3 regions of the Enterococcus sp. AZ196 genome follow, and region 2 is predicted to be linked to each of the others. Evidence: predicted binding sites of a transcription regulator. Region 2 holds the regulator's gene; each other region holds the start of a gene.
The links. The regulator NrdR, encoded in region 2, represses ribonucleotide reductase genes. The targets are predictions, from matches to a motif close to ACACNATATATNGTGT.

Region 1 (10,397 bases), 2.8 Mb from region 2:
GCGCTAGAATATGCTCAATTTTTAATATCCTTGCTAAACGAAGTACCCGGTCTTCAATCTCATCATTTGAAAGCTTGCTGACAGTCAGCGGTAGAATAATATTATCCTTGACAGTCAAACTGTCAATCAAATTGAAATCCTGAAAGATAAATCCCATTTTTTCTCGGCGAAAATCTGTTAAGCGGCTCTCACGCATCTGGGTGATATCCGCTCCGGCAATCTTAACCGACCCCATTGTCGGCAATAATATTGTCGAAAGAATGTTCATCAACGTCGTTTTCCCAGCCCCACTGGGTCCCATAATACCGACAAATTCGCCCTTCTCAACTGTAAAATTTAAATCATTTAAGACATTCACTTTATTGTTTCGTGTGCCATAGCTTTTACTTAAATGCTGTACCTTAATAATTTTTTCCATTTGTTCCCCTCCTATTTCTATCTCAACTTAGAGGAAATATTTTCAGTATGATTGTTAATTTTGTCTAAGTAAGCATACCATTCAATAGGTCTTAATCACTTACCTTTTGGTTAGCGTTCACTTCATTCCACTTAAAACTTAATCAACAGCAAAATATAAGCGAAAAATATTGGACTGAAATCTATTTGTAACATCTAATTTTTTTCTTTTATGGTATCATATTTGAGGTGGATTCTTATGTGAAACGACCTTCAATAATCTTACATTTTTTTCACTTTTTAGGAAAAAATTTTTTCAGTTATTTTATCTTATTTGGAAGCTTGGCCTTATCAGCTTTCTTTTATCTTTCAGTAAACAAGCACACTATATATGGTGTGTTTTTCTTTTTTGGCAAAAAAATAATACTATATATCGTTGCAACCACATCAGAAATACTATATGATTGATAATGAACTTTAAAGGAATGGAGTTGTTTGCAATGATGGAAATCCACACAAAAGATTCGTTGTTCAACGAATATCAACCGTCGCTAAAAAATATTAAGGTCGTAAAACGTGATGGTCGTCACACAGCATTTGATGATCAAAAAATTTATGATGCCTTGATCAAAGCAGAAACGAAAATCAAAGGATCGGTCGATCCTCTGGCTCATGAACGTATCCAGTCAATTGTTGAGCGAGTAGATGCAGAAATTTCAGAACGTTTTACTAGCGATATTAAAATATATGAAATCCAAAACATCGTGGAGCATACATTATTAGAACACAACGAATATGAGCTGGCAAAAGAATATATCAATTATCGGACACGCCGCGACTTCCAACGCAGCAAAGCGACCGATATCAATTTTACGATCGGTAAATTAATCAATAAGGATCAAACGGTCGTCAATGAAAATGCCAATAAAGATAGTGATGTTTTTAACACACAACGTGATTTAACTGCAGGGATCGTCGGCAAATCAATCGGTTTAAAGATGCTGCCTCCTCACGTGGCAAACGCGCACCAAAAAGGAGACATTCATTATCATGACTTGGACTATCATCCCTATACACCAATGACTAACTGCTGTTTGATTGACTTCAAAGGGATGTTGAACAATGGCTTCAAAATTGGGAATGCGGAAGTTGAAAGTCCAAAATCGATCCAAACAGCAACCGCCCAAATCTCGCAAATCATCGCTAATGTGGCATCTAGCCAATATGGCGGTTGTTCGGCAGACCGTACAGATGAGCTATTAGCTCCTTTTGCGCGCCTAAATTACGATAAACACTTAAAAGATGCAGAAGAATGGATCGATAATCCTGAAAAGCAAAAAGCTTTCGCAAAACAAAAGACACGCAAAGATATTTACGATGCCATGCAAAGTTTGGAATATGAAATCAATACTCTGTTTACTTCAAATGGACAAACACCTTTCACTTCTCTAGGCTTCGGTTTGGGAACTGATTGGTTTGAACGTGAGATCCAAAAAGCAATCTTACAAATCCGAATCGAAGGTTTAGGCAGCGAAAAACGGACAGCGATTTTCCCTAAGTTGATTTTCACCTTACGTCGCGGAACAAACTTAGAGCCAAACGATCCAAACTACGACATCAAAGAACTTGCGTTAGAATGCGCAACAAAACGGATGTATCCGGATATCTTGAACTACGATAAGCTGATCGAATTAACAGGCAGTTTCAAAGTACCAATGGGCTGTCGCTCGTTCTTACAAGGCTGGAAAAATGAACAAGGTGAAGAAATCAATGCTGGTCGGATGAACCTTGGAGTTGTTACATTAAACTTGCCACGAATTGCTTTAGAATCTGGCGGCAATAAAGAAAAATTCTGGTCATTATTAGAAGAACGGCTTCAAATCGCAAAAGATGCCCTAGTCTTCCGAATCGACCGTTGTAAAGAAGCCACTCCAGCAAACGCACCAATTCTTTATCAATACGGTGCTTTTGGCAAACGTTTGAAACGTACTGATGCGGTTAATGAATTATTTAAGAATAAACGTGCAACAATTTCTCTAGGTTATATTGGCCTTTATGAAGTAGCCAGTGTCTTTTACGGTGGAGAATGGGAAGGTAATGATGAAGCAAAAGAATTTACCATCGACATTATGAAAGATTTGAAGGAACACGCAGATGCTTGGGGTAATGAATATGGCTATCACTTTAGCGTTTACTCAACACCAAGTGAAAGCTTAACGGACCGCTTCTGCCGTCTAGATACTGAACGTTTTGGTATCGTTGAGAACATTACGGACAAAGACTACTATACTAATAGTTTCCATTACGATGTTCGAAAAAATCCAACACCGTTTGAAAAACTAGATTTTGAAAAAGATTATCCTAAATATTGTTCCGGCGGCTTCATCCACTACTGTGAATACCCTGTCTTGCAGCAAAATCCAAAATCTTTGGAAGCTGTCTGGGACTATGGTTATGACCGTATCGCATATCTAGGCACGAATACTCCGATCGATCATTGCTACGAATGTGGTTTCGAAGGCGACTTCAAACCAACAAAACGTGGTTTTGAATGTCCACAATGCGGCAATCACGATCCGAAATCATGCGATGTAGTGAAACGGACTTGCGGTTACCTAGGAAACCCTCAAGCACGTCCGATGGTTCACGGTCGTCATGAAGAGATTGCATCTCGTGTAAAACACATGAAATAATAAAGGTTTGCAAAGAACGACATTCGTTCTTTGTGTTGGACAACAGACTATTGACAGGGACGGCGTTCTTTGCCGCTCCCTGTTTTATTTGAAAGGTGAAAAATATGCGTAATCCTAAACCGAAAGAATGGCTGGCAAGTGAACTAAGTCAACAATATATCGCTGATTATAAGGCCTTCAATTTTGTAGATGGTGAAGGCGTCCGCAACAGTCTCTATGTCAGCGGCTGCCCCTTTGCCTGCGAAGGCTGCTTCAACGCCGCTTCACAAAATTTCCGATACGGCAAACCATTCACACAAGAACTAGAAGACCAGCTGATCACTGATACAGCTCATGATTATGTCCAAGGTGTTACCTTTTTAGGGGGCGAGCCTTTCTTAAATACTCAAGTCTGCTTGAAAGTGATCGATCGACTTCGCTCCGAATTTGGCGATAGTAAGGATATCTGGTCTTGGACCGGTTATACGTTTGAAGAACTGCTGCTAGATAGCGAGGATAAATTAGAAATGCTGGGCAAGATCGATATCTTGGTCGATGGTCGTTTTGATATCTCAAAGAAAAATTTGATGCTGCAATTCCGCGGCAGTTCAAATCAACGAATCATTGATGTCAAAAAATCTTTAGCAAAGGGCGAAGTAGTGATTTGGGAAAAGCTTCATGACTCAGAAAAAGCCTTTGAACAAATAAAAAAGAGCGAACTAATTTAATCGCTCTTCCCATAATGGCAGCACAATATTTTCATAGGCGACGGGATCTAGATTGGTCAAGGTAATACCGACCAATCGGATCCCTTTTTCTACGCCGCCAATCTCTTCCCAAATCAAGCTCGCTTGAGAAAATAGCTCTTCTTTCTTTTCTATGTAATATGGCAAAGTCACGCGTCTCGTGACTGTTGTATAGTCCGCATAACGAATCTTGACCACCACCGTTTTACCGTGGCGCTGCACTCGTTTTAATGAATGCTCAACTTTTTCCGCCAGTTGTCGCAATTGAGTTAATACTTCATCCTCTGTTGTTAACGGACGACCGTAAGTATGCTCTTTGCCTACAGATTTACGCTCGCGAGTCACGCTTACTGGTGAATCGTGAATCCCTCGGACCTTACGATATAAAGAGTAACCCATTTTGCCAAACTCCTGAATCAAAAACATTTCACTCTTCTCATACAAATCCGCACCAGTAAAGATGCCAAACTCATTCATTTTTGGCACCGTCTTCTTACCTACACCATGAAACTTTTCGATCGGCAATCGTTTCAAGAAAGTAACGGCTTCTTCTGGAGAGATCACAGTCATACCTTTAGGCTTCTGATAATCAGAAGCCAGCTTAGCTAAAAATTTATTATAGCTGACACCAGCAGAGCAAGTCAGCTGAAGTTCTTGCCAAATATCCTGCTGAATCATTCGGGCGATTTTAATGGCTGAACGTGCATCAATCTTATTTTCTGTCACATCAAGATAGGCTTCATCAATAGAAACTGGTTCAATAATATCAGTGTATCGGTGAAAAATGGCTCGGACCTGTTTTGAAACCGCGCTGTATTTCTCGTGATCACCAGGCTTGAAAATTGCTTGCGGACACAGCTCAAACGCCTTCTGTGCACTCATAGCAGAATGTATCCCATATACCCTTGCCTTGTAATTCGCTGTAGTTACAACACCCTTCCCGCCCGTATCAGAGGGATGGCGTGCGATCACCAGCGGATGTTTTGCCAGTTCAGGATCATCCCGCTCTTCGACTGAGGCAAAAAAAGCATCCATATCCATATGAATAATTTTTCTCGAGATATCATTTTTTAATGGAAATACCAACTCAGCCATCATTTTCGCCTCCTCTTCCATCCTTCTTCCATTAACTATTATACCCGAACGTCTGTTCACAGACAATTAATCATGCTGGAAATAAGAGGAACTTAAGAATGATGCGTTAGTAATAAAATGATAGCACTCAATTTTAGCGAACTCATTTATAGTAGTATTTTTTCTAGTGTGGGGAAATCAGCCGATTTTGTATACATACTATTCGACTAATCTGCTAAATCAAAAAAAAAATAGACAGTTTTCACTGTCTATCGTTCAATCAGATTAACTTTACGGATCATCAGCTTGTCAGCAGATCCTCGTTGAAATTCTTGGGGTTCGCCGAAAATTTCAGCGTAAATGACTTTATTATGCTCACGTCGACGCAGCTGATAGATAATTTTCCCCGTATCTTCCAGCTCTTTCATCATTTCCGTCACACCGCCGAAACCAGTTTTTTTGGTAATGAATCCTGTGGCCACCATTCGTTCATCTAAATACCTAGCAGAGATAACTGAGCCCTTTGCTAGAGTGGTTCTCAACGCCGTTGCCAACTCTTCCAATTCTTCTGGAACTGGTAATTCTCGTTCTACTGGCTGATATAAAGTATCTCGTAAAGTATTTAATTCCTCCACCAACGCTTCATATTGTTCTTTAGTAAGCATTACACCAGCAATTTTTTCACGGTTAAAGATATAAACACCAGTCTCCGCCTTGCGAGCTTGAGCAAAAACATCCATTGGTGATTTTTTTACTTCTGTAATCGAAGATGTCGGAACATCTAGTTTTCGTAATCCCACTCTGCTCTCCTCCTAATTTCATAGCCTCTCTAACGAAAGAGCTAAATTCTCTTTTATCTGTACCTCATTTTATTATTCGCGCGAAAAATAGTAGCGTCACACGAACTAAAATGGCGTCCTTTACGTAGTCTTCATCATTATAGCATAACCTTTCTTGAAGAAAAATCTTCATCTTACTTTCCTTATTTAGAACATATAATTTTCTCATATCGTTCTTGAATCGAAAATGAAGAAGCTAGATTTGGGGTTGTTGTTAGCGCCACATGATAGCTTGTAAAAACAATATTTTTCAAAGCTAACGCCAATTCGTCCACTCGGCAATTAGTCAACATAGGGATCTGCCGTTTTAACTCTTTGCCAAGACGATAATACGTTTCTGCTACAGCACCTTGCTCCCATTTCAGATTGAATATTATTAATGGAAGCCCTTGATGTATTCCAAAAAACAGATCAAAAAGCTTAACCGTGAATGTATTTTTTAGTACTTCACTTTCAAAAGCAAGTACCTCCTTAATAATTTGAGTCGCTTGCTGCACTTCTAGATATAAATCCGTTTGATAGTTTCGATGACAATGATAAAAATCCGTAAAAAGCTGAAAATGATAGCGCATATGATCAAAGAAGAAAAACTCCGCAAACTTCGACTCTATACCAAATTCTTCAATGAAGGATTCAATAACTGATTCATCAGGGAATAGAGCTTTATTAATCGGCACTCCAGGATAATTTCGATAATAATAATCTATCTGCTGATAAATCTCATGCTCCTCAAAATAATAGAAATCTCTCAAATAGCGCAGCTGTAACAAAAATATTAACCCTTGTTCTCCCAATAAATTGCCCGTTCGACGATTGGCTGAAAGATTCAAGCAAAGCAAATGCTGATTTAGCTCTTTAAATTTGTTATATTCGATTTCCGTTGAAGCGTGTCCCCAAAGATATTGTCGAAACAGTTGAAAACGTGGATCAGCCATCAATAATCCTCGGTAAAGTTCTGAATATTTTGTTTCGTACTGCTGATCTATCTGCCAATATTTTCCTTTTGAAACATATCCCTTTTGCTGCAATTCATCAAGATGTCGTAAAACTGTTCTCGGGCTTGTCTTTATATGCTTAGCTAATTCTCCTACCGTATATCGTTCTTCTCTTAGTAATGCAATTAATTGTAGCTGTCGTTGATTTTTCTTTCTCATTATAAATTGCCAGATCATATTTTATATCCCCTTTTCTGTTCATTGCAATTCCTCTAATTTAAAAATAGCACAAAACATGGGAAAGTTTTTATTCAACTTTTTGCAAAAAAAAAAAAGCGTCTGAATAATCAGACGTTTAGTGTCATGGCATTGATTGCCACAATAATTGTACTTAAAGACATCAAAATCGCACCAACCGCAGGGCTTAAGAGGATTCCCAATGGAGCTAAAACACCTGCAGCAAGCGGGATCGCTAAAATATTATAGCCTGCTCCCCACCAAAGATTTTGGATCATTTTACTGTGTGTTTTTTTTGCTAAACGTACAAATTTTAAGATATCCTGTAAATTACTGTTAGTCAAAACAACATCAGCAGAATCAATTGCAATGTCGGTACCTGCTCCAATCGCCATACCAATAGAAGCTCTCGCCAAGGCAGGAGCATCATTGATTCCATCACCCACCATCATTACCTTCTTACCTTTGTCGGTATAGTCCTTGATAATTTTTTCTTTATCATCTGGCAGAAGCTCACTATAAAATTCTTTAATATCCAAGTAATTAGCTACAGCTTCAGCAGCTGATTTATTATCACCAGTCAACATAACAGGTTCGATGCCAGCATTTCGCAAGCTCTTGATAAAGTCTCGAGCTTGTTCCTTTAATGTATCGCCCATCGCGAAGAAAGCAATCAGCTGATCATCAATCAATAGAAAAGATATCGTATTGCCTTGAGCTTGATACTCATTCAATCTATCTTGATCAAAACTTAATTGACGTTTCTCAATTTCCTTCTGATTAGCTAAAATAACTTGGTGGCCTTCCACCGTACCTCGAACTCCAACACCCTTTAAGGTGGAGACATCTTGTGCTTGATAAGGGGAGATGTTTGACGAATTCAAATAATTCATGACCCCGACTGCTAGTGGGTGATTGGTCTGACTTTCTAAAGCACCGATATATTTCAGTACTTCAGATTTATCCATATCGGCTAGTTCCTCCACACCAGTCACTGTAAATTTCCCCTCTGTCAATGTTCCTGTCTTGTCCAAGAACACATAGTCCAATTGATTCCCTTGTTCCAATGCTTGACGACTTTTCAATAATAGACCATTTTTAGCAGCTAACGAAGTAGAACGAGCAATAACTAAAGGAATAGCTAATCCTAACGCGTGTGGACAAGCAATAACAAAGACCGTCACCATCCTGTCCAAGGCTTGCGGCAGATCAGCAACGATCAGCCAAGCGATAAAGGTCAAGATACCCGCAGCTAATGCTACATAGAACAACCATTTGGCTACTTTATCAGAAATCGATTCAAGCTTCGATTTTTCTTGCTGTGCTTCCTTCACCATGGTCATAACTTTTGCTAGATAACCATCTTCGCCTGTTCCGGTCACCTCTACCTGAATCGTCCCGTCACCATTAACAGATCCGCCGATAACCGTATCACCGATATTTTTCTGAACACCTTTGGATTCACCGGTTACTGCTGACTCGTCCACAATCGTTGAACCATCGGCAATTTTACCATCAGTCGGCATCTTATCTCCGGCACGTACAAGCAAAAGATCACCCGAATGAACATCTTGCAGTTTTACTTTTTGGGTCGCACCATCGGCCTCAAGTTTAGTAACTTCGTCCGGTAATAATTCCGCCAGTTTCTTTAACGCATTGCTAGCATTAGAAACAGCACTCATTTCTACCCAGTGCCCCAACAGCATGATTACGATCAACGTCGCTAATTCCCAGAAGAAATCCATCACATGGTCATGCGGATTAACCTTATTGGCAACAAACGAATATAAACTATAGATATATGCCACTGATATCCCCATCGCAATCAAGGTCATCATGGCTGGACTCTTCATTTTTAATTCCATTTTAGCGCCGCTCAAAAAAGGCTGTCCGCCATAAACAAAGAGAATCGTTGCCAAAACCAACACGACCCATTCAGAGCCAGGAAAGGTAAATTGGAATGGCAGCTTCATCCCCATCATTGGTGAAAGAACGATGATCGGGATCGACAAAACAAGTGAGAGCCAAAACTTCTGTTTGAAATTTCCCATATGCATTGAATGATCCATTCCTCCATGATCCATATCGTGATGATCATGCTCGCTCATTCCATGATTCATATCGTGATGGTCGTGTCCACTCATCGAATGAGCGTTTTCCATCGATTCATCCATTTTTTCTCCTTGCTTCATCACAAATCCCTCCTAATTCATTTCATCGAACCTATATATAACCAATCTCAGTAACTACGAAAAGCGGAATGGTCATCCTACAATTTTTTCTGATTTAAGCTGAGCGAGTTCAGCAATACGCTAACCGAACTAAAAGCCATCGCACCGCCAGCAATAATTGGATTTAAAAATCCTAATGCGGCGAATGGAATACCAATCACATTATATAGAAACGCCCAAAATAAGTTCTGTTTGATTTTCCTTAATGTTAATTTTGATAGTCGGATACTTTTCTCAACTGACAAAAGATCACTGTTCATCAATGTGATATCTGCTGTCTCCATTGCGATATCTGTCCCGCTCCCCATCGCAATACCAATATCAGCTAACGCTAGAGCTGGCGCATCATTAATCCCATCACCAACCATACCTGCCGATTCGCCTTTTGTCTGAAGCTCTTTAACAACTTGTGCTTTATCCTCAGGTAAGACTTCAGCAATGATATCTGATGCCTCCAAACCAACTTGTCCGCCTATATAACGAGCTGTCTGCGGATTATCGCCAGTCAACATTTTCACTTTAATACCTAGCTCATGTAATGCCTCAATAGCAGCTTTAGAAGATTGCTTGACTTGATCTGTTACCGAAATCATCGCCAACAACTGTTTTTGATTGGTCAAAAACATGACTGTTTTTCCTTCTTCTTCTAACGCTAACACACGTTCTTCAGGAAATGAAATTTTCCGCTCTCTCAAGCCACGCTTTGATCCAACAAAATAAGAGTCTCCGTTAATCAATCCAGTAACACCCTGCCCTGTCAAACTCTCAAAATTTTCGACTGGCAACATTTCTACCTGATCTTTCCCATAAAGATAGATAGCTTTTGCTAGTGGGTGCTCCGATTGTTGTTCCAAACTTGTTAGATACACCAAAGCCTGAGGATCAAATGCTTCAAAATCTGCCACTACAGGTTTTCCTTCAGTAATCGTACCGGTCTTATCTAAAACAATTGTTGTCAAATGGGCAATTTTTTCTAGCGCACCGCCGCCCTTGATTAGAATGCCTGACTTCGCGCCTAAGCCAGTCCCTACCATAATTGCTGTTGGCGTCGCCAAACCTAAAGCACAGGGACAAGCGATTACTAGGACAGATACGCTGTGGACAATCGCTTGCTGCCAATCGCCAGTCAAAAGACCTGTCGCTATCAGGGTAATTAAGGCGATTACTAAAACGGTTGGAACAAAAACTTTTGAGATTTTATCAGCAATCTGTTGGATTGGCGCTTTCTCTCCTTGTGCATCTTCCACCATTCGAATAATCCGTGAAA
Region 2 (10,397 bases):
ATGTAGTAACGGTTTGGGTAGAAGCTGTTGATGTGAAAAAAGGCCGTATCAGTCTGACCATGATTCAAAGTGAAAGAAATGACTAATCAAGAGTTACAGGCTTTAGTCGAAAAGGTTTCTCAGGAATCTTTTCGACAGCCGTTTTGTCATAGAGCTACCTTTAACAACCGTCTTAGAACAACTGGCGGTAGATACCATTTGAAAAGCCATGATCTAGATTTTAATCAGCTAGTATTTGAAAAATATGGCAAGGATGAACTGATCAAAGTGATCAAGCATGAGTTGTGTCACTATCACTTGCACTTGGCAGGCCGTGGCTACCAGCATAAAGATTTAGAATTTAAGCAGCTATTGAAAAAAACTGGGGGTTCTCGTTACACACCGCCATTAGCAACAGCAACTTATCAAGTTTATCAATGCCAAAAATGTCATCAAGAAGTCAGTCGGCGGCGAAAAATCGATACGAAACGTTACGTGTGCGGAAACTGTCAAGGAAAACTAAAATTTTTGAAGACGATTGAATCCTAAGCAGAACCGAGTAGTATGGAGAATAAAAGATTGCTATTTTTGTGGATTTATATGATAATGTGAACCGCAAACAATTATGTACATACAAGGAAGAGGATTAAATGAATAATAAGGATACACTTTATCATTTTGTTGGAATCAAGGGCTCTGGAATGAGCTCGTTAGCTTTGGTTTTACATGAAAAGGGCTATGATGTACAAGGTTCTGACGTCGAAAAATATTTTTTTACACAACGAGACCTAGAAAAAGCCGGCATTACGATTTTGCCGTTTAGCGAAGATAATATTAAAGAGGGCATGACAATCATTCAAGGGAATGCTTTTCCTGATACTCATGAAGAAATTGCTCGGGCGAAGGAATTAGGCTTAGAAATTATACGTTACCATGATTTCATTGGTCAGTTTATCCAGCCTTATACCAGTATTGCTGTGACGGGATCACATGGCAAGACAAGTACCACAGGATTACTGGCCCATGTTTTAAATGGATTAGCACCAACCAGTTATTTAATTGGAGATGGTACAGGCCATGGTGTTCCTGATGCGAAGTTCTTCGCATTTGAAGCGTGTGAGTATCAGCGTCACTTTTTAGCTTATGCGCCAGATTATTCAATCATGACGAACATCGACTTTGACCACCCAGACTATTTCAAGAGTATTGATGATGTATTCGAAGCATTTCAAACGTTGGCTTCACAAGTTAAAAAGGGCATCTTCGCTTATGGCGATGATGAATATTTGCGTAAGTTAAAAGCTGATGTGCCGATTTATTATTATGGGCTATCTGAAAATGATGATATCCAAGCCCGTAACATCGTTCGTACTACGAATGGTTCCGCTTTTGATGTGTATCATAATGAGAAATTCATCGGCCGATTTGCTGTTCCTTCATTTGGTAAACACAATATCTTAAATGCGTTATCAGTAATCGCAGTCGCTTATTTTGAAGGATTAGATATGGATATGGTCAAAGAAGAGATGTTGACGTTCTCTGGAGTAAAACGACGCTTTACTGAAAAGAAGGTTGCTGACATGATCATCGTTGATGATTATGCGCATCATCCGGCTGAAATCAAAGCGACAATTGATGCTGCCCGGCAAAAATATCCTGAGAAGGAACTGATTGCGGTCTTCCAACCTCATACCTTTACTCGGACGATTGCTTTGATGGATGAGTTTGCTGAGGCTTTAGATCGCGCTGACAAAGTTTATCTTTGTGATATTTTCTCGTCGGCTCGTGAGACAGCTGGCGATGTAAAAATTGAAGATCTAGGAGATAAAATTCAAAAAGGCGGACAAGTGATTAAAGAAGAAAACATGTCGCCATTATTAGACCACGAAAATGCAGTAGTGATCTTTATGGGCGCTGGTGATGTTCAAAAATTCGAACGTGCTTACGAAAATCTCCTAAGCAATACTACACGCAACGTATTATAGATAAGAAAAGAAGGGTTCTGACAAAAATGTCCGAACCCTTCTTTAATGAATGATTACTAAGGTTCTGGGACTCAAACATTGATTTAGAAATCTTTATCAGAAAGTATGTACAAACTTGTGTTTTACTTGCTTTCTGATAAAATAATGAGTAGAACACATTACGGAGGGAATGACTTTGTATAATATGAAGGCTCGGAAAATAGGCAAAACGATTGACGAAATTGAGGAAGGTGACTCGTTATCGTTAACGGAATCGATCGAAGATAATCAGATTCTTTTATATTTAGGTTTGACAAATGATGCCAATCCTTTGTACATTCAGCATGATTATGCGAAAGAAACTGAGTATGAACAACCACTTGTGCCATCTATTATGTTGATGGGTATCATAACAAGTGCGATTTCTAAACATTTACCAGGACCGGGTTCTCACGTTGTGAACTTCTCGATCAATTTTATTGATCCGGTTTTTCACTATGAAACATTGACCTTTGAGTTTGAAGTAATTAAAGTGGATAAAATGAAGGATGTCGTTACTATCTCTGTTGAAGCAGTAGAAGCTACTGATAACGAAGAAAAGCGCATCTTGGATGCTGTGGTAATGGTCAAACCGCCACAGACGCAAATAGGAGATGATTTAGATGAATAATCAAGAAACACGTGTATATGGCTTGAATCGCTTTTATGGTAAGATTTATGCTTTTCTCGCTTTAGGTATCGGAATCAGTGCAGTAATTTCTTACCTGTCTTTAAATGCTTGGAGCTATCAAGTCGCTAACTTTATTAATAATTTCCCGCTAGGCTTTTGGGGAATCTGGATTGCAGAAATCGCACTAGTGGTTTTTCTAGGTGTGAAAGCCCAAAAGAATCCAACGTTGGCAATCGGTGGATTTATTGTATACTCTGCACTAAATGGCTTAACCTTAGCTGTTACTTTAGCTATATATGATTTGGGAACAATTACTCAAGCATTTGTCACTGCGTCGGCAACATTTTTAGTAATGTCGCTTGTGGGATCATTTACTAAACGCGATTTATCTGGAATCGGGCGCGCAGCACTAAGCTGTTTGTTGGGAATTATCATCGCGATGCTGTTGAATGTTTTCGTGCTACACAGTAGTGCAGTTGATTTTTTTATTTCCATTTTAATGGTAGTAATTATGTCAGGAATTACAGCCTATGATAACCAAATGATTCGGAAGATCTATCTTGGATCAAATGGAGAGGTTGGAAATGGTGTTGCTGTCTTCATGGCACTACAACTTTATCTAGACTTCATCAACCTGTTCATTTCATTCTTACGAATTTTTGGAAACAGCAAATAGAGGCGGATACTCGCCTCTATTTTTTCTGTTCTGTCTTTAGAACAAGAATACTGGGAAAATCAGCTCCATTCTTTTCATTTCACTTCATAGTTTGTTAAAATGAAGCGGGGAAGCGTGATCAGTAGATAGTACCTTTGTTTGTTTTTTTAGTAATCAAGCAGACTGTTAACACGATGAGAAATAAATACATTAATAGGAATTAGGAGTCGAAGACATGAGTGAGAATAAATTATTATTAGTAGACGGAAATAGTGTGGCTTTTCGTGCCTTTTTTGCCCTGCATAATTCTTTAGAGCGTTTTAAAAATAAGAATGGCTTACACACAAATGCGATTTATGCTTTTAACAATATGTTTGAAAATGTAATGGACCGGGAAAAGCCAACCCATGTCTTAGTAGCTTTCGATGCAGGAAATACCACTTTTCGGACTGCGATGTATTCTGAATATAAGGGCGGCCGTTCTAAAACACCAGGCGAATTCCGCGAACAGATGCCCTATTTACGTGAATTATTAGTTGGCTTGGGTGTGAAACACTACGAACTAGACAACTATGAAGCGGATGATATCATTGGTACATTGGCGCATCGTGCGGCTGAAGAAGGTTTTGAGGTTGTCGTATTATCTGGTGATCGCGACTTGACACAATTAGCAACAGATAAAATAAAAGTAGATATCACAGTAAAAGGTGTTAGTGAAATTGAATCATACACACCTGAACATGTGGCTGAGAAATATGATGGATTGACGCCAAATCAGATCATTGATATGAAAGGACTTGCTGGGGATACATCCGATAACTATCCGGGTGTCACAAAAGTTGGCGAAAAAACAGCAATCAAATTATTGAAGCAATTTGGCAGCGTCGAGGGCGTTTATGAAAATATTGATGAGCTGAAGAAAAGTAAAATGAAAGAAAACTTAATCAATGACAAGGATCAAGCTTTTCTTTCAAAAGAACTGGCAACCATCAAGTTAGATGCACCTGTCGATCTTTCGATTGATGAGCTAGTTTATAGTGGAAAAGATTTAGATAAGCTGATTCCCTTTTTTAAAGAAATGGATTTCAAAGGCTTCTTAAGCAAACTGAATGTTGAAGAAGAGGAAGTCGAATTGGAAGATATCAAGTTTGAAGTAGTTACAGACTTCAGGAAAGAAATGTTTGATGCCGATTCAGCTTTATACGTTGAGATGTTAGAAGATAATTATCATTTTTCTGATATTGTAGGTGTCGCATGGGGAACAAAAGATAAAATCTATGTAACAAATGAATTAGCTTTATTTGAAAGTATTGATTTCAAAAAATGGCTAGAGTCAGCGAACGGAAAAAAAGTCTATGATGCGAAACGTACGTATGTTGCATTAAATCGCTATATTACCAGAACCGAAGGGATTAACTTTGATGTCTTATTGGCCGCTTATCTGTTAGATACTAATGATAATAGCAACGATATCGCTGGTGTGGCACAATACTATGGTTATTCTGAAATTCAAACAGACGAACAGGTTTATGGAAAAGGGGTTAAAAAAGGTCTGCCAGAGGATGACGATGTTTTCTTTGGACATTTAGCTCGTAAAATCAAAGCGATTCATTTCTTGAATGACAAATTAGTAAATGAACTAGAGGAAAAGAAACAGGACAAGCTGTTCTACCAGATGGAACTACCGTTGTCACGCATCCTGGCGGAAATGGAGATTGCTGGAATCACTGTAGATGCCACGCGGTTACAAGCGATGCGTGGAGAGTTTTCAAAACGTCTGCAGGATATCGAGAAAAAAATCTATCAGGAAGCTGGCGAGGAGTTCAACATCAACTCACCTAAGCAGCTAGGTGTGATTTTATTTGAAAAAATGCAGTTGCCAGTAATTAAAAAAACAAAGACGGGTTATTCAACTGCTGTGGATGTTTTAGAGCAATTACGAGAGCAAGCACCAATCGTGGACCACATTTTGAATTATCGACAAATCGCTAAAATTCAATCAACATATGTAGAAGGATTATTGAAGGTTATTCAAAGCGATAATAAAATTCATACGCGGTATATCCAAACATTGACACAAACAGGTCGTTTGAGTTCTGTTGATCCTAACTTGCAAAATATTCCTATTCGTTTGGAAGAAGGGCGCAAAATTCGACAAGCTTTTGTTCCACGAGATGAGAACTGGTTGATCTATTCTTCAGATTACTCTCAAATCGAGTTGCGTGTTTTGGCACATATATCGGGAGATGAGCATTTGAAACAGGCGTTCCGTGATGGAATGGATATCCATACAAGTACTGCTATGCGTGTTTTTAATGTTTCAGAAGATGAGGTAACGCCGAATATGCGCCGGAATGCCAAGGCTGTTAATTTTGGGATCGTTTATGGTATCTCTGATTATGGACTTTCGCAAAACTTAGGAATCACACGTAAAGCGGCACAAGAGTATATTGACACTTATTTTGAAAATTATCCAGATGTGAAACGATATATGGAAGAAAGCGTACGTGAGGCAAAGGATAAGGGTTACTCTGCTACCTTATACAATCGTCGCCGCTACCTGCCAGATATCAATGCTCGCAATTTCAATCTACGTTCATTTGCGGAACGAACTGCTATTAATACACCGATTCAAGGAAGTGCGGCAGACATTTTGAAATTAGCGATGATTGAAATGGCAAAACGCTTGAAGGAGGAGAAGCTTCAAGCGACTATGCTGCTGCAAGTTCATGATGAACTTGTCTTTGAGGTCCCGGAGAGTGAGTTAGAACAATTAGATCAATTAGTTAAAGAAGTAATGGAAAACACAGTCCAACTAGACGTTCCATTATTGACGGATAGTAATTGGGGAAAAACTTGGTACGAAGCAAAATAAAGTAAAGGCTGGAAGAGATTCCAGCTTTTTTGCAAGTGTACCTGCCAGACTGAAGACATTCAAAATACTGTTAACATAAACTAGTTATCACCTCACATTTGTTCTGTTTTTGAATGAAGTCGTTGGTAATTTGTTGTATTTAGGAAATAATTAATAAGAGTTAGGATGATAGAGATGCCAGAATTGCCAGAAGTTGAGACAGTCAGAAAAGGCTTGATATCTTTGGTTAAGGGGAAAACGATCGCCAAAGTAGATGTATATTGGCCGCGAATTATTGAGTTTCCTGAAATCGAAATTTTTCAGCAGCAATTGATTGGTGAGACCATTGAAACTGTTGATCGACGCGGGAAATATTTGATTTTTCATTTTACTCATTATGAAATGGTTTCACACTTACGAATGGAAGGGAAATATGAATATTTTGATCAACCAAGACCATTGGATAAACATAGTCATGTGCGCTTCATTTTTACAGATGGAACAGAGCTAATTTATCACGATGTGCGAAAATTTGGACGTATGGCCTTATTAAAAAAAGGTATGGCGAAAGAGTATAAGGGTTTATTGCAATTGGGTCCTGAACCAATCGATGAAGATTTTGATTTGTTGAATTTCAAACAACAGTTAAAAAAATCTTCAACGATGATTAAGCCATTATTATTGAATCAAAAAATTGTGGCAGGTTTAGGAAATATTTATGTCGATGAAGTTTTATGGTTAGCAAAAATTCATCCGGAGCAGCCTGCTGATACGTTGAGTGCGCAAACAGTTCGTCGCCTTCGAGTAGCAATCATTGAAGTGATTGCTAAGGCTAAAGAAGCTGGGGGAACGACGATCCGAACGTACTTAAATGCATTAGGAGAGGCCGGCCATTTTCAACAAGAGCTGCATGTATATGGTCAAACGGGCATTCCTTGCTCACGCTGCGGAACTCCTATCATAAAAATCAAAGTCGCCCAAAGAGGGACGCATCTTTGTCCTCATTGCCAAAAATTAAAGAAGGTGTAAGAATGAGTTTTGTTTTAGGTGTTACTGGAGGTATTGCCAGTGGAAAATCAACAGTTGTAGATTTTTTCAAAGCAAAAGGGTTTCCGATCGTTGACGGTGACATTGTGGCACGTAAAGTGGTGGAGCCTGAGACAGAAGGATTAATGGCATTGAAAAATACTTTTGGTCAGACCATCATTGATGAAAATGGTCAATTAAATCGAAAAAAACTAGGCAGTATCATTTTTCATGATGAGAAAAAAAGAGCATTGCTAAATAAAACACTTGATCCATTTATTCGAGGTGAAATCCAACGTCAAACAGAAGAAGCAAAACTATCAAGTGATTTGGTAATCGTAGATATTCCTCTCTTGTATGAAGGAAATTATGAGACGATGATGGATAAGGTAGCGGTTGTTTATGTCACGCCAGAAATTCAACTAAATCGTTTGATGGCAAGAAATCACTTGAATGAAGAGGAAGCGATGGAGCGCATCAAAAGCCAGCTTTCTTTGAAAAAAAAGAAAGAACGGGCAGATATTATTATTGATAATTGCCATTCTCAAGAAAAAACGCGCCAGCAGGTTCTTGATTGGTTGCAAAAAAATAAATTTGTTTCTTAAAGATTTCTGCGTCGTAGCATTACGACGCTTTTTTTAGCCAGCTGGTTATGGTAAACTCATGTTATATAAACAAATATACCTTTTGTTTCTGCCAGCTTTTATTTAAAAAAAGTTATTCTATATAACAAAATAGATTTCACGTTTAATAGGTGAATTTAGTTAATATTAAGAAAGTGTGGGTGAAATTATGCGTTGTCCAAGATGTAATCATAATAATTCTCGAGTAATTGATAGTCGACAAACAGACGATGGGCGAGCGATTCGCCGTAGAAGAGAGTGTGAGAGCTGTGGTTTCCGATTTACGACCTTTGAACGTATCGAAGCTGCTCCTTTATTAGTTGTTAAGCGAAACGGTGATCGTGAAGAATTTAGTCGTGATAAAATTTTACGTGGCTTGATTCGATCTGCAGAAAAGCGTCCAGTAGCAATGGAGCAGATGGAGCAAATCGTGGATCATGTTGAAAATCGTGTACGTAGTATGGGAGAAAATGAAATCCCGACCAGTCAAATCGGAGAATTTGTCATGGAGGACTTGATGGAGGTCGATGAGATTGCCTATATTCGTTTTGCCAGCGTATATCGACAGTTCAAGGACATGTCAGTATTTTTAAAGGAATTACAGGAGATCGTTGACAAAGCAAAGTCAACGGATGAAGAGTAGGAGGCATTTTAGTGGCAGAAGAGCTAAAACCCAGTACCTTTTATACGGTCTATGGTGAGCCACAGCTTGATCAAAGTAAACAAAATGCTTTACTGTACCTATATCAGCCGATCGTTGGAAGTGTTGCACTAAGCTTATATCTAACCTTAGTAAGTGATATCACATTGGAAGGCAAAAGTCCCAGTCTGATGCACACAGATTTGTTAGCAGCAGTTGATACAGGACTGATGAATTTAGTAAAAGCACGTGAGCATCTTGAAGGGATTGGATTGCTGGAAACTTATGAGAAGACAGATGATGAAATCGGCATGAGCTTGATTTATCAATTACGTCTGCCGCTTGGACCAGAAAAATTCTTTCAAGATCCATTGATGGCTTACCTGCTGATGGATAAAGTCGGGAAACGTCGGTATGAGCGATTGGTTGAACGCTATAAGCCAAAGAATTTTGACAGAGAATCAATAAAAAAAATCACAAAACGTTTTCGGGATGTTTATCGATTGGATGAAACTGCGTTTACCAGCTATAGTGAGGCTTTAGAACAAACACAGGAAGAGTTTGCCGACAGATCAGATTTTGATTGGTCATTATTTACTCAACAGTTAAAACGATTCAGTCTGGTTTTGACCTTTGAGGAACGTGAGAAGCTGCAAACATTTCAGACCCTATATGGCTTAAATGAGTTAGATCTAGCAGAATTCGTGGCTAAAGCCAGTGCTGGCGAAAGAGCAGGGTTAAACTTCAATTATTTGCGTCAGCTGATCAATAAAGAAAAACGACCAAAGGTTTCTGCGGCCCCAAAACAAGCGTTGACAGAAAACCCTTCAAACGCCAGCAATTTTTCACCTCAGGAGTTAGAAATTATCGCACAGAGTAAAAAAATTGCACCAGTCACTTTTTTACGTGCGATTAAACGGGAAAAGGGCGGTTTCGAGACAAATACAGAAGTTCGCTTATTAGAAGAGCTGATCGGTCGAAATCTATTGCCAAAAAGCGTGATCAATATTATCATCAATTATATTTTGGTGATCCAAAACCAAGCTGTAATCAACGCGAACTATTTAAATGCTATTGCCAATGACTGGGCGCAAAAGAAAATCAGCACACCAGAAGCGGCAATCACTCATGTGCGAGAAAACAATCAAAAATTAGTACGCAAGCCTCAAGCATCTCGTCCCAATTATCAAAAACGAGGGACTGGACGTAAAGAAGCTTTGCCTGAACATATCAAACAACCGCCAAAAGAAATGAAACTTACACCAGAAAAAGAGGCAGAACTGAACCGTAAGTTAGCAGAATATTTAAATAAAGAAGGTGACGATTGATGGAAGATGTAGGAAAAGAATTGAATCGCATCATTAAGAGCCGCGGGGTCGATGGTCGTTACCGCCAAATGATGGAAGAGATTTTGGCTGACCCAGATGTTCGGCAATTTATTGAAGAGCACAAAGCAAAGTTAACGCAAGAAGATATCGAGAAATCTTTTGCAAAGTTGTATGAGTTTGTTCAAGAGAAGAAAAAATATTTAGCCTCAGATCCTACCATGATCGCACCTGGTTACGAGCCGCAATTGAGTTTGAATTTTCATTTTATCGATGTAACTTATGTTCCAACGGACGAGCTATTGCGATTGAAGCGTGAAGAAGAGATTCGCAATCGCGTGAATTCTTTAGACATGCCTAAGGATATTCGGAAAGCTTCTATTAGGACTTTTGAAGTAACTTCTGGTCGCAGCGAAGCATTAGAGGCATCGTTGGATTTTATCAATCAATATGAAGCAAGTCCAAAAATGTTTCATAAGGCCTTGTTTCTTGTTGGCGATTTCGGTGTTGGGAAAACTTATTTATTAGGTGCTGTTGCGCATGAGCTAGCTGTTAAGGGATTTGAAACGACGCTGTTGCATTTTCCAACCTTTGCTGGAGAAATGAAACAAGCGATATCGAATGACAAGGTTGGACCTAAACTGGATGAGGTCAAACGTGC
Region 3 (10,397 bases), 3.1 Mb from region 2:
ACATATAGCCACAATCTTCTAAAAGTGCCAAACACAGGAAAAGCACCATCAATTGAGGAAGAAAGCCCAAAACAGCACCGACACCGGCAATAATCCCATCGAGAATCAGGCTTTGCATCCACTCAGCAACATTCCAAGACTGCAGTGTTGAACTAACGAAGTTTGGAACAATGTCGCCAAACAGATTGTCATTCACCCAATCAGTTCCCATGGTACCGATCGTTTGGATAGCAATGTAGTAGATCAGCCACATAATTAAAGCGAAGATTGGCAAGGCCAAAAAGCGGTTCGTTACAACACGGTCGATTTTATCTGAAATAGACAGCTTGAACTGATCTTCATCAACGACACACAAGGTTTTCAAATGAGTAATAAAGTTATAGCGCTCATTGATAACCAGACTTTCCGCATCTTCCCCGAAAATCTTTTCAGTAATTTTGATAATTTCACCGATCTCTTTTTGTTGGATCGAGCTCAGATCTAAATCCTTCTGTGCACGTTCATCCCGTTCAAATAATTTCAAACTATACCAACGGCTATACCTTGCCTGCGCTGTGCTGCCTAAGACTTCTTCAATCTCGCTTAATGCTGCTTCTAAACGATTGTCATAATGAGGAAAGCTGACTTCTTCCTCTGCACACTTTTTGATCAGATGTAGCGCCTCATTGATTGTTTTATCCAATCCCCAATTTTTCAGTGCACTGATACCAACCACCGGAACACCTAAAGCGTAAGACAATTTTTCCAAATTGATTTGTTTCCCGCTTTTTTTGATGATATCCATCATATTCACGGCAACGACTACTGGAATCCCTGTCTCAATTAACTGCGTCGTCAAATAAAGATTTCGTTCCAAGTTGGTTCCATCAATAATATTGACGATGGCATCTGGTGTACCCGAAAGTAAATAATCCCGCGCCACGACTTCTTCAGGTGAATAAGGTGAAAGTGAATAGATTCCGGGAAGATCATCAATGATCACTTCGGAATCCTTCTTATAGATCCCTTCTTTTCGTTCGACCGTTACGCCAGGCCAGTTCCCAACAAACTGATTCGTTCCGGTTAAAACATTGAAGGTACTTGTTTTCCCGCTATTTGGATTTCCTGCTAAAGCAATATGAGTCTTCGCCATCTACTCCGCCTCCTTTGATACGACCACCATCTCTGATTCGTTCTTGCGTAAGCTTAATTCGTATCCCCGAACCCGCAGTTCGATAGGATCTCCTAAAGGTGCCAACTTCACGACCTTTACTTGGGTTCCTTTAGTCAATCCCATATCCATCAAACGGCGTTTTACAGCACCTGCACCGTGAACATTGACCACTACACCTTGTTCTCCGACACTCAACTGATCCAGTGAAACCCATGTCTCTTGATCTTCCGTTAGGTCCTTCACAAGTATTTGCTTTAATAGGTTCTGGGATAAAGCTAATCGTGTATTATGTAATAGAATAATTCCGTTATCACCCGATTGGTTCACGACGGCAACTTTAGAACCGACGATCATCCCCAAATCCTGCAGCCGATGCTTTAAATCATTTTCTAACATCATTTCATCAATTTGGACGACTTGATTCAATGAAACGTCTGCTAAAGTTGTCATACACTTCTCCACCTAACTCTAATTAATAATGAGAATCTTTCTCACTAAGAATAGCTTCATTTGATAACAAAGTCAATAAATGGTCGAAGATTTTCTGCGAATTGTGAGCAATTTGTTTGACATTCCCTGACACGTTTGTTTCAATCGCATATTTTTCGTTATTAAAAAAACTTTTACCCTGTAAAAAAACATCTCATCACGTTTTTTTGATTTGTGTAAAGGGATTTTCCTTTGAAACGGTCTGTTTTCAGCATTTTTGCAAAAAACACAAAGAGTAGTATACCAATATCTTAACACCACAATATATGGTATTAAACGATTGACTTTTTCCCTACATCTTTTATACTAGTAATTGTAGAAATCAAGGGAGGTAGTCTTATGGTAAAAGTCTATTCAAAAAATAATTGCATGCAATGTAAAATGGCGAAACGTTATTTAACTGAAAATCATATTTCATTCGAAGAGGTCAATATCGACAATGAACCCGAAGCTCTAGGTTTTCTAAAAGATCAAGGTTTCCAAAGTGTCCCAGTTATTTTCGGCGGACAACAGGCAATCATCGGTTTCCGTCCAGATCAATTGAAAGCATTAGCGTAATTCGAAACTTTGCGATCCACGATTGCAAAGTTTTCTTCTTTATATAGCACAGCTTTATTACCCGGCCCCTACTGCAATAAGTTTAGGCCAAAGGTTATTGTGCAAAAAAAAATAGTTTGCTAGGCTAAAACGGAATAGATAGAAAAAAGGAAAGATGTGACGAAATGAGTTTAAAGGACTTAGGTGAAGTATCTTACTTCAAGTTGAACAACGAAATCAACCGTCCAGTGAATGGACAGATACCGCTAAACAAAGATAAAGAAGCTTTAACTGCTTTTTTCAAAGAAAATGTTGTACCGAACACGCGCACCTTTTCTTCGGTGCAAGAAAAAATTAACTATTTAATAGAAGAAGATTTTTTGGAAGCAGCGTTTATTGCAAAGTATACTCCTGCTTTTATCGAAAAGCTCTTCAATTACTTAGCGGACCAAAATTTCACATTTAAATCATTTATGGCTGCATATAAATTCTACTCGCAATACGCTTTGAAGGATAATGCAGGTACAGAATATTTAGAAAGTTATGAAGACCGGGTAGCCTTCAATGCCCTATATTTTGCTGATGGCGATGAAAAATTGGCGTTATCATTAGCAGATGAAATGATCCACCAGCGTTATCAACCAGCTACTCCTTCTTTCCTGAATGCGGGACGGAAGCGTCGTGGTGAATTAGTCTCTTGTTTCTTAATTCAAGTAACTGATGATATGAACAGCATCGGCCGTTCAATCAATTCAGCATTGCAGCTATCACGAATCGGCGGCGGTGTAGGGATCAATTTGTCGAATCTGCGTGAAGCTGGTTCACCAATCAAGGGCTACGATGGTGCTGCAAGCGGAGTCGTTCCAGTTATGAAGCTATTCGAAGACAGCTTCTCTTATTCAAACCAATTAGGCCAACGTCAAGGTGCAGGTGTCGTTTACTTAGATGTTTTCCATCCAGATATTGAAATGTTCTTATCTGCAAAAAAAGAAAACGCCGATGAAAAAATCCGTGTGAAGACTCTTTCACTTGGTGTAACTGTGCCGGATAAGTTTTATGAACTGGCTCGCAAAAATGAGGATATGTATTTGTTCAGCCCTTACGGTGTCGAACGTGAATACGGTGTCCCTTATTCCTATGTAGATATTACTAAGGAATACGATAACTTAGTCGCAAATCCAAATATTCGCAAGAAAAAGATTCGTGCCCGTGATCTAGAAAACGAAATTTCTAAATTGCAGCAAGAATCTGGTTACCCATATATCATCAACATTGATACGGCAAATCGGGCCAATCCAATTGACGGAAAGATCGTCATGAGTAATCTTTGTTCTGAAATCCTACAGGTACAAACACCTTCTACGATCAACGGACGTCAAGAATACGATGTACTAGGAACGGATATTTCTTGTAACTTAGGATCAACAAATATCGTTAATTTAATGGAAAGTCCTGATTTTGGTCAATCGGTTCGGACAATGGTTCGTGCTCTGACCTTTGTTACGGATGAATCAGATATCGAAGTGGTTCCTTCTATTCAAAATGGCAATAAACTGAATCACACAATCGGTTTAGGTGCGATGGGCTTGCACAGCTTCTTTGCAAAACATTTGATGGAATACGGTTCAGAGGAATCAATCGACTTTACTAATATTTACTTCACTTTGCTGAACTATTGGACATTAATGGAAAGCAATGAACTGGCGAAGGAGCGCAAAACTGTTTTCCATAACTTTGAAAAATCAACTTATGCGGATGGTTCATATTTTGATAAATACACAACTGGCGAATTCACGCCTAAAACAGATAAGGTCAAAGAAATTTTCAAAGATATCTTCGTTCCAACTGCTGAAGACTGGGAAAACTTAAAAGCAGCCGTTCAAAAGGATGGATTGTATCACCAAAATCGCTTAGCGGTTGCACCAAATGGTTCAATCTCTTATATCAACGATACAAGTGCCAGCTTGCACCCGATCACTCGTTTGATTGAAGAACGTCAAGAAAAGAAAATCGGTAAGATCTATTATCCAGCACCTTACTTGAATAATGATACCTTGCCTTATTATACTTCTGCCTACGATATGGATATGCGTAAAGTGATCGACGTCTATGCGACTGCTCAACAGCATATCGATCAAGGAATGAGTTTGACCTTGTTCATGCGCTCTGAAATTCCTGAAGGCTTGTATGAATGGAAAACAGAAAGCAAACAAACCACACGTGATCTGAATATTCTACGTAACTATGCTTTCTATAAAGGTTGCAAATCTATTTATTATGTTCGGACCTTTACGGATGATGCTGAAGAAATCGGCTCAAACCAATGTGAAAGCTGTGTAATCTAAAATAACTATTACCTCTCGCACCTCGGTTCGAGAGGTAAAGCTATGAATGACGAACATCAGCTGCATTTTTCGCTTTACGAGAATGATTCCCTTGAAGGAAATAAGGAGGACTATCCATGGCAGAAACTTATTATGAAGCCATTAATTGGAATGAGATCGAAGACGTCATCGATAAATCGACGTGGGAAAAACTAACAGAACAATTTTGGTTGGATACGCGGATTCCGCTATCAAACGATTTGGATGATTGGCGCAAGCTGTCACCTTTAGAAAAAACAGTTGTCGGACATGTTTTCGGCGGCTTAACACTGCTTGATACTGTCCAATCAGAGAGCGGAATGGATCAGCTGAGAGAAGATGTTCGTACGCCTCATGAGGAAGCTGTACTCAATAACATCCAATTCATGGAATCTGTCCATGCCAAAAGCTATTCTTCTATTTTCAGTACCTTGAACACCAAAGCAGAGATTGAAGAGATTTTTGAATGGACCAATACCAACCAATATCTGCAAAAAAAAGCGGAACGAATCAATGAAATCTATAAAAATGGGACGCCGCTAGAAAAGAAAATCGCTAGTGTTTTTCTAGAAACCTTCCTATTTTATTCTGGTTTCTACACACCGCTTTATTATTTAGGCAATAACAAATTAGCTAATGTAGCAGAAATCATTAAACTGATTATCCGTGATGAATCTGTCCATGGAACGTATATTGGTTATAAATTCCAACGCGGCTTTAATGAGCAAACGGAAGAGGAACAAGAACGTTTGAAGGAATGGATGTACGATTTATTATACGAACTGTATGAAAACGAAGAACGCTATACTGAAGAGTTGTACGACGAGATCGGCTGGAGTGAAGAAGTGAAGACCTTCTTGCGTTATAATGCCAACAAAGCATTAATGAATCTTGGTATGGACCCGCTCTTCCCAGATACAGCGGACGACGTGAACCCAATCGTTATGAATGGGATTTCTACTGGAACCAGCAACCATGACTTCTTCTCACAAGTCGGTAATGGCTACTTGCTTGGTCAAGTAGAAGCCATGAACGATGATGATTATTTGATCGGTTTAGACTAAGAATGACAAAAAACTGCCAGCAGAAAATTGCTGGCAGTTTTTCTATTCTGAAGCTTGAATTCGTTTGATGACGGTCTCTTTATTGACGATCGTGGTCGTTGCATATGTGAGAATCAATTGAACGACGATGACCAATACTATCATCAGCAGGACTTGAAGCAACGGGTATTGATAGATCTTTATTTGCATCAGTGCATGGCTTTCAGCATATAGATAGACTAAATATCCTAAGACACTGCCAATTCCCACTCCTAATAACAGGATACCGCCAGCATAAACCAATCCTTCTGTTTGAAGCATCCGTTTCATTTGCCGATTAGACATTCCGATTGCTTGCATGACACCCAGCTCTTTTTTACGACTCAGAATACTGTCGATCGTCGTATTGGTTAGATTCATGATCCCGACAATCGCAAGAATTAACATGATGGCATAGCCTGCGCCAGTCATCATTTGCAGCGCGCCTTCCCATTGTTCCAAAAATTCCTCATAACTCTTCAGGTTGAAAAGCTCATTTGATTCTTCAATACGCTCAATCGCTGGTTGGATTGCCTCTGCTTGTCCTTTAGCTGCTTTAATATTGACATAATAGGTCAAATTATTTTTTGACAATTTCTTTATTGCGTCATTACTCATCAAGAAATTATCATACCCGCTAATTGATTCTGCAAAATCTCCGCCGGCAATAATCGTCATTTCTTTTTCAAAGGAACGATCCCCATCGAAAAACCTGAATGTCAGTGTATCGCCAATTTTTATTCCCGGGTAATTTGTTGTCACATAGCTTGTTGCAACCACCTTATCGCCAGAATCTAACTCATCATAGGTTGCACTACCTTCGTTGATATCTCTTTTGATTAAATCCATTTGACTCTTAGAAATTCCCCCGACCGATAATCCCATCGGTTTGTCTGTGCCGGCTTCTTTAATCGCTGGGATTTCTCCTGTGATTGATTGGAAAGCTTCTACCTTTTCGACCCCCTTGACTGCTTTGAGTTGATTCATCATCTCTGCGTTCAGAGGATTGTTTTGTTGAATCTTTGTCCATTCAAGGTCTGGACGCATTTTATCGCCGCTTTTTGAGGCAATATTCAGTCGATAATCCTCTGCAATCGAATCTCGGGCAATCTGCTGTGGATTCATGCAACTAAAAACAGTCGAGATGACTACGAATAAAATACCGGTCATTCCTAAGGAGAAAATCGTGATCAACGTTCGTTTTTTGTTTCGAGATAGATTCGCATTGGCTAAATGCCGCAGATCAAGATTAATAAAACCTTTGCGAAGTTTTTTCTTCTTGCCTTTCGTTTGTCCCGTATAACGCATTGCCTCTACAGGCATGATTTTACTCGCCTGCCGCATTGGTTTTAGAGAGGCTAAAACAACTGTCAGCAGTGTGACTCCTACAGTCATCCCTATTATCCAAGGAATGATCAAGGACACCTCGCCATTTTCCAAAACTTCTCGCATGACCTTAGTTGTCGCTATATCATTTTGGATCGTGGACATTAGTCGAAAGAAAACGAGTTTCACAGTAACGATTCCGATCAATAAGCCAACGGGAATCGAGATCCCTGCTACGATCAAATTTTCTCTTAAAATGATTTGTCGCAGCTGTCTCTTCGTTGCTCCCAGCGCCGCGAGCTTTCCAAATTCCTGAACCTTATTAATCAAGGATACATAATAAATACTGTAGATTGTCAACGTTCCTGCGATCAAAATAACGCCTACAATGATCGTCATCCCAGAATAAAAGGCAGGGTCCACATAATTCGCAAAAATATAGTCACTATTTTCAACGACATTACTTTCAATAACATCAAAATTCTTGCCAATCTCCTTGACTTGATCCTTAATCGCATCGGTTGAAGTCGCTGCTTCTTCCTTCAAACGGACCATCATACGATAATTCCGTTGGTTTTTGGGGATAATTTCATTCATGAAATCTTTCGAAATGAGCATCGAGAAGATTTTTCTTTCACTTTGATTCTTTCCATCAGGAGAAAACCCTGTTAAGCGAAAGGTCATTTCCTGCTGCAGACCCATGCCGTCCTCTTCATAAATCTGGATCGGAATTTTGATCGTATCACCAATTTTAGCAGCCGGATAACCAAGTTCCTTTAACGCATTACGAGAAAGAACCGCGTCATTGCTCTTTTTAGGCTCATGTCCTTCAGTAAATGTTTGCTTCACTAATTTTTGAGCACCCTTATCTAAGTAGCTGATCAGGATGTAATCTTTTTCATTTAGAACAGACTCCCCAATATCTTGCCGCAATCCGTATTCATTGATTGCTTCATGCTGGGCAATTTTCCCTTTATTTTCCTCCGAAACATCACGATACATCGCATGCCATGTTGGGTACACTTTATTTACAGCTGCATTCTGAACATTTACGACACCTAATCCAATTGAAGTGATTAAGAAAACTAATACACTAGTCAAAATAATGGCGATTCCAGATAAAAGATTTTTTCCTTTATGATACTTTGTGTTGGCCAAAGCCACTTTACTGGTCATCTTCATTTAGATCACCCGCCCGTCTTCAATGTGAACGATATGATCCGCTGTTTGTGCAATCCCTTCATCATGGGTAATCATGATCAATGTCTGGCCGAATGCTTCTACCGATCGTTTTAATAATGACATCACTTCTAACTCTGTTTTTGTATCTAAGTTTCCTGTCGGTTCATCCGCTAAAATGATTGCTGGTTCTGCAGCGATCGCACGAGCAATTGCCACACGCTGCTGCTGTCCGCCGGAAAGCATGCTTGGCAAAGCTTTTTTTCGATCATTTAAACCAATCGTCGTTAACAACTCTTCAATAAACGCAGTATTTACTTTTCGATTATCTAAGCCGATAGGTAAAACGACATTCTCCCACACATTCAATGATGGAATTAAATTGTAATTCTGGAAAATGAACCCAATCTTTTGTCGGCGAAAAACAGCTAATTGCTCATCCTTCATACGAAAAACATTTTTCCCATCAATGATCACTTGTCCTGAATCAGGCCGATCCAAGCCGCCGATTAAGTTCAATAAGGTGCTTTTACCTGAACCTGATTTACCCACAATAGCAACAAAATCCCCTTTTTCTACCTCTAGATCGATATGGTCAACCGCCTTTACGATTGAACTCCCGTCATTATAATGTTTTACTAAATCCCTAATTGTTAAAATCATTTTTTTCTCCTTCTTTCCTGCTCTCATTTCTATACCCTTAGTATAAAAAAGAACCCTTGCAGGATTCTTTCAACGAACATAACAATTTTGTAAGAATAGGAGGTTACGCTAGCGGCAACGTTAATTGAAAATTAGAGCCCCTTGGTTGGCGGCGTTTCACTAATACTGTCCCGCCTTGCTCCTCAATGATCTTTCGAGTAAGATACAGTCCCACTCCCGAGCCTTCTACAGACGCACTATTTTTTCCGCGATAAAAGCGTTGGTAGATTTTATTTTGTTCTTCTTTAGGAATGCCAGGCCCCTGATCCTTAACCTCTACTAAAACATATGTGATTAACAACGACGTTTGGACTACAACCGTTGTTTTCTTTGGTGAATACTTAATGGCATTCTCTAAAACATTTCCCAAAGCTTCAAGCGTCCATTTTTTATCAACCAGAACAAATGATTCCTCTGACAGTTCAACCTCCAGCTCAATTTCCTTTTCAACAGCCTTCATAATCACACTGTTAACTGCTTGAGTTAAGAGCTGCTGCAAGGAAACTTTCTGGGGATGTAATTGAATTAATTCTGTTTCCAATTGCGAAATTTTACCTAGCCCATCCAGCATTAAGCCCAGTTTATTAATCTGTACTTCTGCTTGCTCCGCAAATTTTTTTCGTTCTTGTTCTTCGTATTGTTCTGAAAGAGCGATGTCTAAGCTTAGTTTCAATGAAGCAACGGGGGTTTTTAATTGATGAGTGATGTCGGTAATACTGGATTTTAAATCTCCCTCTTCGCGTTGACTTCGCCGCAGCATCAACTCATTATAAGCAAGCGTTTCTTCATATTCATTCGTTTTCTCCTCTAATTGATGATGAAGCGTTCTTTTTTTTCGTAGTAACCAATAGAAAAGTAGTGAAAAAAGCAGCCAGCCCAGACTGAAAACTGCAAAATTGCAGAAAATAAAGGTATTTAAAAGATGAGCTAGGCTCATCTTTCCTAACAATCCGTATTTTGTTTCCAGCTTTTTCCCTTCTGCTATCAAATCGGCTGTTTTAGGTTCATCAAAACCCTCAATTAGCTTTGCTTCAGAAAATGATTCTTCTTTATTTAACAAGGCTAACGTTGCTTGCTGATCTTGCAGAAGTTCTGAACGCATCCGTAAATTTTGAACCATAACTAGTGTAACGAAAAGCAAAGAAAACAAAACATAGAGCAGAATTATTTTTTTTGAACGTCGTTGATCCATAGATACCCCACTCCTCGAACTGTTTTGATCCGCTCCTTGCCGACCTTTTGCCGCAGGCGGCTGATATTGACTGAGACGGTATTTGTATCAACATAATCCCCTTTTGTATCCCAAATCTGATTCAACAATTGTTCTGAGGATAAAATTTGCTTCGGATTCTCCATAAATAGAATCAGCAATTGAATCTCTGTCTTACTTAGCGACAGGAGTTCACCATACAACTTGACCTTCATTTCAGTCAAAGAAACTGATAACTCTCCTGATACCAACTCTTGCCCCTGCGTTCTTTCTACCCGTTTCATCATTGCTTGTACCTTAGATACTAGGACCATTAAACTAAAAGGCTTAGTCATATAATCATCCGCCCCATGAAC

Region 1: a site for NrdR is predicted at 779-794, ahead of nrdD (anaerobic ribonucleoside-triphosphate reductase). Genes of this name have one in related genera too.
Region 3: a site for NrdR is predicted at 1,900-1,915, ahead of nrdH (glutaredoxin-like protein NrdH). Genes of this name have one in related genera too.

What each region holds. Positions count from the first base shown of each region.
Region 1 is NZ_JBIPAM010000001.1:3,344,338-3,354,734, reverse strand. It holds gene IGI67_RS16115 (ABC transporter ATP-binding protein) at 1-418, opposite strand, end outside; gene nrdD (anaerobic ribonucleoside-triphosphate reductase) at 897-3,089, shown strand; gene nrdG (anaerobic ribonucleoside-triphosphate reductase activating protein) at 3,194-3,796, shown strand; gene dinB (DNA polymerase IV) at 3,788-4,909, opposite strand; gene IGI67_RS16095 (hypothetical protein) at 5,158-5,688, opposite strand; gene IGI67_RS16090 (winged helix-turn-helix domain-containing protein) at 5,871-6,899, opposite strand; gene IGI67_RS16085 (copper-translocating P-type ATPase) at 7,010-9,091, opposite strand; gene IGI67_RS16080 (heavy metal translocating P-type ATPase) at 9,169-10,397, opposite strand, start outside.
Region 2 is NZ_JBIPAM010000001.1:509,664-520,060, forward strand. It holds gene IGI67_RS02450 (Tex family protein) at 1-86, shown strand, start outside; gene IGI67_RS02455 (SprT family protein) at 79-528, shown strand; gene murC (UDP-N-acetylmuramate--L-alanine ligase) at 630-1,964, shown strand; gene IGI67_RS02465 (MaoC family dehydratase) at 2,134-2,613, shown strand; gene IGI67_RS02470 (Bax inhibitor-1/YccA family protein) at 2,606-3,289, shown strand; gene polA (DNA polymerase I) at 3,504-6,143, shown strand; gene mutM (DNA-formamidopyrimidine glycosylase) at 6,318-7,151, shown strand; gene coaE (dephospho-CoA kinase) at 7,154-7,753, shown strand; gene nrdR (transcriptional regulator NrdR) at 7,941-8,414, shown strand; gene IGI67_RS02495 (DnaD domain protein) at 8,426-9,739, shown strand; gene dnaI (primosomal protein DnaI) at 9,739-10,397, shown strand, end outside.
Region 3 is NZ_JBIPAM010000001.1:3,643,595-3,653,991, reverse strand. It holds gene feoB (ferrous iron transport protein B) at 1-1,132, opposite strand, end outside; gene IGI67_RS17545 (FeoA family protein) at 1,133-1,603, opposite strand; gene nrdH (glutaredoxin-like protein NrdH) at 1,982-2,200, shown strand; gene nrdE (class 1b ribonucleoside-diphosphate reductase subunit alpha) at 2,365-4,524, shown strand; gene nrdF (class 1b ribonucleoside-diphosphate reductase subunit beta) at 4,641-5,606, shown strand; gene IGI67_RS17525 (ABC transporter permease) at 5,649-8,132, opposite strand; gene IGI67_RS17520 (ABC transporter ATP-binding protein) at 8,133-8,792, opposite strand; gene IGI67_RS17515 (sensor histidine kinase) at 8,896-10,023, opposite strand; gene IGI67_RS17510 (response regulator transcription factor) at 9,996-10,397, opposite strand, start outside.